3 regions of the Paenibacillus sp. NPDC058367 genome follow, and region 2 is predicted to be linked to each of the others. Evidence: riboswitches for the same ligand, from Rfam matches in the RefSeq annotation. Region 2 holds a riboswitch; each other region holds the start of a gene.
What was found. Region 2 has a riboswitch for cyclic di-GMP ahead of ACFWMP_RS25020 (choice-of-anchor A family protein). Riboswitches for the same ligand answer to the same signal wherever they lie in the genome.

Region 1: linked by a shared signal. The riboswitch ahead of ACFWMP_RS24440 (anti-repressor SinI family protein) and the one ahead of ACFWMP_RS25020 (choice-of-anchor A family protein) in region 2 are both predicted to bind cyclic di-GMP.
Region 3: linked by a shared signal. The riboswitch ahead of ACFWMP_RS21515 (NPCBM/NEW2 domain-containing protein) and the one ahead of ACFWMP_RS25020 (choice-of-anchor A family protein) in region 2 are both predicted to bind cyclic di-GMP.

Annotation. Positions count from the first base shown of each region.
Region 1 covers NZ_JBHXIZ010000005.1:257,674-260,932, reverse strand. Annotated here, with positions in the region: gene ACFWMP_RS24450 (TasA family protein) at 1-389, shown strand, start outside; gene ACFWMP_RS24445 (helix-turn-helix domain-containing protein) at 559-888, shown strand; gene ACFWMP_RS24440 (anti-repressor SinI family protein) at 1,091-1,246, opposite strand; cyclic di-GMP riboswitch class I at 1,274-1,358, opposite strand; gene ACFWMP_RS24435 (2-oxoglutarate dehydrogenase E1 component) at 1,830-3,259, shown strand, end outside.
Region 2 covers NZ_JBHXIZ010000005.1:385,711-388,969, reverse strand. Annotated here, with positions in the region: gene ACFWMP_RS25020 (choice-of-anchor A family protein) at 1-1,690, opposite strand, end outside; cyclic di-GMP riboswitch class I at 1,801-1,891, opposite strand; gene ACFWMP_RS25015 (YhjD family protein) at 2,383-2,775, shown strand; gene ACFWMP_RS25010 (winged helix-turn-helix transcriptional regulator) at 3,219-3,259, shown strand, end outside.
Region 3 covers NZ_JBHXIZ010000004.1:177,038-180,296, reverse strand. Annotated here, with positions in the region: gene ACFWMP_RS21515 (NPCBM/NEW2 domain-containing protein) at 1-2,061, opposite strand, end outside; cyclic di-GMP riboswitch class I at 2,216-2,302, opposite strand; gene ACFWMP_RS21510 (hypothetical protein) at 2,460-3,026, opposite strand; gene ACFWMP_RS21505 (EAL domain-containing protein) at 3,142-3,259, opposite strand, start outside.

The DNA of each region.
Region 1 (3,259 bases), 130 kb from region 2:
ACGATGGTTCGCTCGATATCGGATCTATTATTCTGAACACTTCCACTCAAATTACGGATGCTAAAGGTGACAACTACCTGGATTTAGCCCAATTCATTAAGGTCAAATTCCTTAGAAATAACGATAAAGGAACCGTCGTTTCTCCTGAAGATGTAGTCTATCAAACTACGCTTGCTGATTTAAAATCTCAACATCCGGATCTCGTAAAAAATACTGGTTGGGATCAACTCTTCACCGAAGCATCTGGTATTAAAGCCGGCACCAATGACAGCTTCTCCGTCCAATTTGAATTTGTGGAAAATAACCAAGATCAAAATATTTTCCAAGGCGATAGCATAACCCTGACATGGGATTTCGTAGCTAAACAAGGTGCTAAAAAAGATTACTAAGATTAATAGAATAATTTAATATAATACTCGAAGAGCAGCAGATCCTGATTCCGGAAAGCGGATAAGTAGATGCTGCTCTTCTCTTTACAATAAACTTTGTCGAATTTAATGATATTTGCTATACTAATAACAAAAATTACGGAGGGGCGTCAGCATAGTGTCACAAAATATGGGCCAACGTATCCAGCATCTCCGCCTAGAAAAGGGATTGTCCCTATCTGAGCTTGCGGACAGAGCGGATGTTGCTAAGTCGTATCTTAGCAATGTGGAGAGAAACATCCAATCCAATCCTTCAATCCAGTTTATCGAAAAGATCGCCGATGCGCTTCAGGTATCCATCCACGCTTTGCTCTATGGAGAACCTAATGATGCTGAGGAGTCACCTTTAGATTCGGAATGGTTCCGATTGGTGCAGGAAGCTATGGCCTCAGGCATAAGCAAACGCGAATTCAAGGAGTTTCTGGACTACCAGAAATGGCGCCTTGATCAGAAGGATTAATATTCCACCTGACCTGATAAGATCCTCTTCTACTCATACTATTAAACATAAGCGCCCTCGCCCTCCTAACATGGACCGCGAAGGCGTTTTATATTCTAGTAAAATATAAGGACTATTTATCTTGTATACTTTCTTATATTTTGAAAAAGGGCCCAGCGAGTTATCGCTGGGCCCTTTTTCAAAATATAACGCACTAAATGTATTACTGCACGGCTTGCACAGTCTTCTCATGAAAGAATCGACGAATTTCATCTGCCTTTATGCCAGCCTTCTTAGCTGCTAATAATAAATGTACCCACTCAACGTCTAGATCAATGACCTGCTGTTCTCTGTTGCTTCCCTGGTTGGACTTGTCCAAAAAATCTCCTCCTAAGATTTTACGTCCCCAGGCAATCCGGCTGTCATAGTATTTCTACCTTAGACCCGCGACTTTGTGCCCCTGTCTTTCGGCAGGTTTACCTTTTACTGGACCCTTTACACGAAAGGATCTACTTTGAAATATATGAAAATCGCTAACTGCAATAACATTATACTATACTAAAGTGGAAAAGTGTGTCGATTTCTGATTAGTTTTTCCATTAAAAAACAAAAAATAGAAGCGCTTTTGTGCGATATCTTGTCCTATTAACACGATACTCGTCCCATTCATAAAATTAATTAAGCCAATATAATGATACTTCCTTCCCTATTAGTTAAAAATAAGGATATTAGAATCATTTTAGTGGGCCTTAGGAATGGGTAATGAGAAGAAACAGCGTTCTTTTCATTAGAACAAGCTAACCCATACCATTTTGCGAACGTATTGGACGAAAGAATGAATTGATTACACGTGTGGAAAGTAGCACAATAAGATGAGAAATGAAACCGCAATCATCACAGCTCCAGTAAGCGTTGACACAAAATGTCACGTATGGAGTTCATCCGTTAAGGAGGATGTATTCATGGCAGCCAAAGAGCCCTATAACGAATCCATTTGGAGTAAGTATTACGGACCCAATTTAGGCTACATTCAAGAAAGATATGAACAGTTTGTGAAAGATCCTTCCACCGTAGAGAATAATTATCGCGAGCTTTTTACAAATTCGGGTCCCCCACCCCTAACACCGGATAGCGAACCGGCTCCACAGCCTCGCATTTCGGGAGACACCGAATGGCTTAGAAAGGCAGTAAGAGCTTCCAAGCTAATCGCTAATATTCGTATATATGGCCATATGGCCGCTGATATTGATCCGCTTGAGCGCGATCACAATCCCATGGCTAAATATCTTGAACTCGAAACCTATGAGCTGACTCGTGAGGATCTGCTCGCACTACCTGCCACGCTCATTTGGGAGAATGCGCCGAATGATGTGCATACCGGATGGGATGCAGTTCAGCGTATGCGTCAGGCTTACACCAAGACAATCGCCTATGAATTCGGGCATGTGCATGAAGAACAAGAACTGAAATGGTTGAACAGACAGGCAGAATCCACAAGCTCACCAGCGCCTTTAAATAATGCAGAACGTAAAGAGCTGCTAAACCGCCTGATCCAAGTAGAGCAATTTGAAACCTTCCTTCACAAAACCTTTGTGGGTCAGAAGCGTTTCAGCTTGGAAGGCAATGACGCACTCGTACCGATGCTGGATGAAATCGTACGCGCTGCTGCGCATGACGGCGCAGAGCATATTCTGATGGGCATGGCGCATCGTGGTCGCCTCAACGTTCTTGCACATATTTTGGGCAAACCTTATGACATTATATTTTCAGAGTTTCATCATTCTCCGAACAAGGAGCTTTTCCCTTCCGAAGGCTCTACAGGCATTAACTATGGCTGGACGGGTGATGTGAAATACCATCTGGGTGCAGATCGCGCTGTCCGTGAAGGAGAAACCGTACGCACAAGAATAACACTAGCGAATAACCCAAGTCACTTGGAATTCGTCAATCCTGTCGTGGAAGGCTTCACTCGTGCTGCTCAAGAAGATCGGAGCACAGCCGGATTGCCGAAGATTGATACCAGTAAAGCTATGGCGGTACTGATGCATGGCGATGCTGCTTTTCCAGGTGAAGGGATTGTTGCAGAAACACTTAATATTGGCAAACTTCAAGGTTATCAGAATGGCGGGACGATCCATATCATTGTTAATAACCGGATCGGCTTTACGACAGAAAGCGAAGACTCCCGTTCAACGCATTATGCGAGTGACATCGCCAAAGGATATGAAATTCCAATTATCCATGTCAATGCTGATGATCCTGAGGCCTGTATATCAGCCGTTCGTTTAGCTAGTGCATATCGCAATCAATTCAAAAAGGATTTCGTTATTGATCTCATCGGCTATCGTCGTCATGGACATAACGAAATGGATGATCCTGAAACTACACAACC
Region 2 (3,259 bases):
CGATAGTACCAATTACAAATGATGGTGTTGGTGTCGGGAACACCGGAGGCTCCGGCGTCGGTGTTGGCGTCACTTCTGATGAAGGTGTCGGTGTTGGCGTTACTTCCGGCGACGGTGTCGGTGTTGGCGTTACTTCCGGCGTTGGTGTTGGCGTCACGGTCGGCGTTGGTGTTGGTGTTGGCGTCACGGTCGGCGTTGGTGTTGGCGTCACGGTCGGCGTTGGTGTTGGCGTCACGGTCGGCGTTGGTGTTGGTGTCACGGTCGGCGTTGGTGTTGGCGTCACGGTCGGCGTTGGTGTTGGCGTCACGATCGGCGTTGGTGTTGGCGTCACGGTCGGCGTTGGTGTTGGTGTCACGGTCGGCGTTGGTGTTGGTGTCACGGTCGGCGTTGGTGTTGGCGTCACGGTCGGCGTTGGTGTTGGCGTCACGGTCGGCGTTGGTGTTGGTGTCACGATCGGCGTTGGTGTTGGCGTCACGATCGGCGTTGGCTTTGGTGTGTGTGTTGGCTTTGGTGTGTGTGTTGGCTTCGGCGTTTGTGTTGGCTTCGGTGTGTGTGTTGGCTTCGGCGTTGGTGTTGGCTTCGGTGTCGGTGTCACGCACGGCGTAGGCGTCACGGTCGGCGTTGGTGTTACGGTCGGCGTTGGTGTTGGCGTCACGGTCGGCGTCGGTGTTGGTGTCACGGTTGGCGTTGGTGTTGGCGTCACGGTTGGTGTCGGTGTTGGTGTCACGGTCGGCGTCGGTGTTGGCGTCACGGTCGGCGTTGGTGTTGGCGTCACGGTCGGCGTTGGTGTTGGTGTTACGGTTGGTGTCGGTGTTGGTGCCACGGTCGGCGTTGGTGTCGGAGGTGGTTCTTCCCCTCCATATGGATACCAATGCATCTGCACCCCACCAGCAAATCCCTTTGCAATCAGCGTCCCATGCAGTTCACCGGAATTATAAGTTACTTTTGCAAGCGGAGCTAGGATAGTTCCTTCTATTGTTAAACTTCCAATGTCAACAGTGCTAGCTTCATAAAAATTAAATAATACCTTGTTAGGGCTACCTCCCCAGATTTGAAAGCTTGGAATGTTAACTGAACTTCCGCTAACGTTAATGATAACTGTGGCGCTATTTGCAATATTAAACTGTAAGCCATTAGCACCAGCGAAATCGGCAGCACTAAGATTAAGAACGTTAAATGGTTCCGGAGCATCAATCGTTATTTTCCCATATTCCTTTTTGAAAGTTCCTATTGTAGCAAGCGAAGAGAATTCATTAGAACGTCCAATAAGAAATTGCTCTTCAGCATCAAAATCAATAGGAGTCCCTTTTCTCGCTGGTTCTTTAAGATCTACACCGTTGCTGGAAAAAACACCACCATAAACGGATGCTCCATGAACAGTCCCATTAGTAAAACTGATGTCATTACCAGCGATAAGAACATCTCCACCTGGATTATCCTTGGATACGCCGTAATTCTGCAAAGTAATATTACCTTTGGCCGCAAGGCGCCCATGAACCTGATCATTAGATTGTTTGAAATCCCCAAAAATAAAAGTATTAAAATTCCCTGCAATACCTAACACAGGTGTAGGAGTATAGGGAAGCACCTCCCCAGCCGCATTTACCAAATGACCTCCAGAAAGACCACTACCTACCGTCAATATCCCCGCTAATACTAGTGCAAGCAGCGGTTTCATTCTTCTTTTCAAAAAGCACACCTCCTAAATCTATGATTTATATTTAATCAGAATAATTACCAGAAACTCTAAAGGACCTAACAACAAAAAAGACCGCCAAAAAAGAAGTGGAATTCCCTTCTCATGGCAGTCGGACGGTCATAGCGCATTTAAGACACTTTAGACTCCTGGACTTTGCGTCCCACCCTTTCAGGCGGTTTGCTATTATCATGATAATATATGTATTGACTTGCGGATTAGAACTAGCATTTTAAGCATCCTATTAAATAATCGTCTATGACTTTTAATACTTTTGAACTAATAATAGTTTAGCGCTCCATTCCTACAATTGTCAATCAATTCCTTTTGATATTCATACGCGTAAGCAAGCACAAAAAAAGCGCCTAAAGGCGCTTCACACAAAGGTTTTCCTTCAATTTTAAAGTAACTTTATCCAACCTAATATCGATATCCATAATGGAATACTTAGAATCAAACCAAATACCATTCCACGGTGGAGACTTCCTTCCTCTTTCATCCTAATTCTCCCTTTATATAAGTCTGAAGCATTATTTTTTATTATTACAATTTTAATATATTTTATTCTTTCTAATTTAGTTGTGAATTCAATCACATTGGACTATCTGTTTAGAAATACCATTGATTATTTTTGGAATATCGGGGTAGAATACGAATATACGTTCCCATTAGAGGTGATGAGATTCATGAATAGAGCTGAAAGCAGGGACAACATGCTGGTCAAATCTTATTTATTGCTTCCGATGATTTTATCAGCTTTCGAACGGGACTCCGCCATTCTATCTGCACATTTACGAACACCTACCCCCTATCTGGAGGTTCTTGAAACAGCCGCAGCAGTTGCTACAACAGATCTAAGAGATGTTCGTTCAGAGATGAGAAAACGGGGAATCAAGGTTTATGAGCAGAACAGACTTAACACGGGGATAGAAGCCAAATTTATATGTCGTGGATACCATGAACGAATGCTGTTGTTAAACGACATCGTCGCTGCCCAAGCTGCCATTCATATGCGCAGATATCTCGGTCTGGATATTTCATCTTTTAAGAGCTATGAAGAGCAGTATCAGATTAAGTGAAGTAGCGAAGAAGCTGCCCCCCTCCCTCATTTAATTAGCGAACAAAAAAATAGGCCTTACCATGGGAGTTGGCAAGACCTGAGAGATTTATACCACAAAACACTGGGGGGTGTTTGGTGTCTTCAATATATACCTTGAACCTGAAAATAAGATGATGCTCACATGAAAATTACATTAAAAACTTCAATTCGTCGCTTAGGCTATCCGCTTGGCACTTTTGATTTCCAACCAAAGAGGCCCGCTTCGCCGACAGAGAAAATCGACCGATTGATAGTTAGCCACGAGTGCTTTGAACAAATTGTTTCAAAATGATATAGTGAATTCGTTCTCACAGGATGACTTGATAGCAGGTTGTAAAACATAATAAAGTCGGGACCTGAGTACGGAGCGACAACAGGCGTTTGCCTTTTCGTTGAATATTTTCTGAAGGAGGGTAATAGCCCATGAGTGATGAAATCTGTATACCGCCTGGCATTCAACAGAA
Region 3 (3,259 bases), on a different contig from region 2:
AATAAACTTGTTATAAGCTTCTGTCGCAGTTCCTGTGAAAATAACATGATCGCTGACCATTTCCACCACATCGATGAGCTCGCGATCTTGAACATTTGGATGCGCTGCCTTATCTTCATCTAATTTTTGTTTATAGGTGGTTAAGAAGGCTTTAAATTGTTCAGGATCTGTAGTCCTGGTCATCATAGGGATCTTGGTAAGCCCCTCGAACCGGATCATAGGTGCTTTACCTTGTTCCTCTGCTGTATATGGATTGACGATATACACTGTACCGCCTTTAGTCACTTCATGTGCATAATAACTATTCGTAGCAAATTCAGGAACGGTTATAATATTCTTACCTGGACGCAATTGCACACCTCTAGCCCAAACATTCCAAGCCGCCTCTTGTTGAGAAAAGACTAAAGAAGGTAGTTTATCGCTCGAAGCTGCGTCCACATAAACGTTGATCGTATCTCCAGGCATTGCAACGAGACCTGTAGGCTGGTTGTTCGTACCGAAACCAATTCTCAGGTTTTCCTGCGCATGCTTTTTCATATCTCCACGTTGTTCCGCCTCAATGATGGTGCCTTCAGTTTGAACTTCACCATTCACTAGCTTCTTAGCTAAATCCAAAGAATCTTTCAGGATTGGATAGAGCGGATGTACTTTTGCCGCTTCTTCTAATTCATTGATTGCGTTGGCGCTATTATAAGCAGGAACAACCGCACTCATCGTGCCATCTGTGAAAATACCATTTACAGCTTCGCTTACTTTATCTTCTGTATAAAATCTAAATTCAGCCGCAAAAGGTCTGTTGATATTGGCTTTTGTGAACTTGAATTTCAATCTTTTAAACTTCGTAGGTTCGAATTTAAACTCCAGAAAATCATTCGTACTAGTCGCGGTTCCGCTAGATACGAGCTGGAAGGTTTCTCCCTTACTTGTTTCTGATGCATAAATTTCAAAAGCCTCTGGGAAGCCTTTGCGGTTATCTCTAGCCAGGAAAGCCAATCTATCTAGTACTTTCGCTTGCGCTAATTCAAACACGACTTCATTCGTGAAGCTGTCATCATTGTTCTTGTTCGTTTCCCAGTGTGTATTCGGCTGGTCATCGAGCATGTATTCCGGTTTCGTACCTGGATAGCTTCCACCGTTCACCGTTACTTTTGATACATTAGAGTTGGGCATTCTATAAGCTTCGCTATAGGCATTTTCGTATGCTGTACCATAGCCTTTTAGCTTCGAAACCTTAGCCGCTGTTGCCTCTATTTGATGATTCTCCAGAAGTACTTTTGCATTCTCTATATCTGCTTGAAACTGCACGTACAGTGGATGTGTCTGTACTTCTTGTTCTAAAGCCGTTAATTTCTCCACCGTATTAAATGCTGTGCTAACTTGACTCAAGGTATCATCTGTAAATAAATTTTTCATTTTAGCGGATACGGTATCTTCTTTGTAAAAAGAAAACTCAGCTGCACTCGCCCAATCTTGGTTAGCTTTTTTGAAGACAAATTTAAGTCTCTTGAAGGCTGTGGGTGCAAACTGAATCTCTACTACGTCACCTGCTCCGCCTTTATATTCTCCAGAGGATACTAGCGTATAATCGCCTGCATCCGTAGTTGAGCCATAAATATCAAATTCCTGAGCAAACCCCTTCCCCTTTGCACTGGATTGTCTTGCAGCGTATACGATTCTATTTAATTCAGTGGACTCATTGAAAACAAAGACAACCTCATTCGTGAACGTTGAACTGTTCGGTTTGCCCGTTTCCCAATGCGTACTCATATCGCCATCCATAGCCTTAGCTATAGGTGAACCTGAGTAGTTGCCACCGTTATTGGTAATGGATTTAATATTCGCAGGATTCATTCTAAAAACATCATTATAAGCGCTTAGGATAGCCTTGCCGTAGAGATCAAACGGAATAACTGACGCATTGCTGAATAGGTCAGCCTTGCTTTGTACTACAGTGTTCACTACACTTACCTTGCTTACATCACTTGCTAAAGCATAACCTGCCTCACTCGAAAAACTAGCTAACATGGCTGCTGATGTAGCGATCGCAATCATTTTTTTCATCTTTTCTACCCCCCAGATGTAATATGAATCTCTTCCGTGCCTAAAAATAGGCACAAAAAAAACTACCCCAAAAGAGTAGCTTGATTGCGTATAAAGTCGCATAAAAACTAAGACTTAATTTTTATTAAACTTTAACAAAAAGCGTAATACACTCTTTGGCAGCTGGCTGACAATAGTTATGATAACCTTAGTCCCTATAGCTTTGCGTCCCTACATTTCCATAGGTTTGCCTATGAAGTTTCGAATACATTACAAAGAGTAACATAACGCTACATCTGATCGCATGATTAATTGGTATGAAATCCGAATAGGTAATTGCAATTACTTTTTCTATCGTGATAGATATTCTTTATCGAGTATCCCGGAAGAGAGAGGACACTTTAGGACTGGAGGTCTACTTAACTCCCCGCACCAAACAAACGCCGGAACCAATTCCACACATCGCCCGTGATGGGAATTAACCCGAAGCCATGCTCGCCAACTGCGATTAGACCATATGCCCATTGGCCAATAGCTACTGCTCCCCCAGCAATCCGTCCTATGGCTACCGCCCCAAATGCCGTATCACCTATGGCGACAGCCCCCAACGCTTTTTCGGCTATCGCGATCGCGCCTACAGCCACTCCTGCAATAGCAATCGCCCCAGCTGCGAAGCCAAGCCAGCTAATGGCTATCGCTCCAAGGGCTAACCACATTCCTAGTGATATTGCACCCACGGATAGAACCCCTACGCTTATCGCACCTATGGAAATCAAGCCTACAGCTACATCTCCAATAGCAATTAATCCAACAGCTGTCTTCACTTGTGGCTTGCTTCCGTGACCATACCCCTGACCTGAGTATCGACCCAAATTGCTGCGAATACTTACCACCGGAAATGATGGAGACGGCCATTGATAATCAATTTCTCGTCCACCTAACCCTCTAGAATCCGCCCAGTGCGTGATGTACTTATGCCATTTCATATCCATCCCGTCCCCCTTCTCAATTACCTTAATTATACAACCCTAGGGGTTGGCTGCACTCAGACTCTGACCTGAAATTCATCTCATCCTCTAGACGGAGTTATACTCATTAGGATCACTGTTTGGGAATAGGATCAGGCTTTCCAAATAAATATCCCTGAAACAACTGATAACCACTCTGCTTAAGCCATTCAAAGTCCTCTCTAAACTCCACACCTTCTGCTAGAGGAACG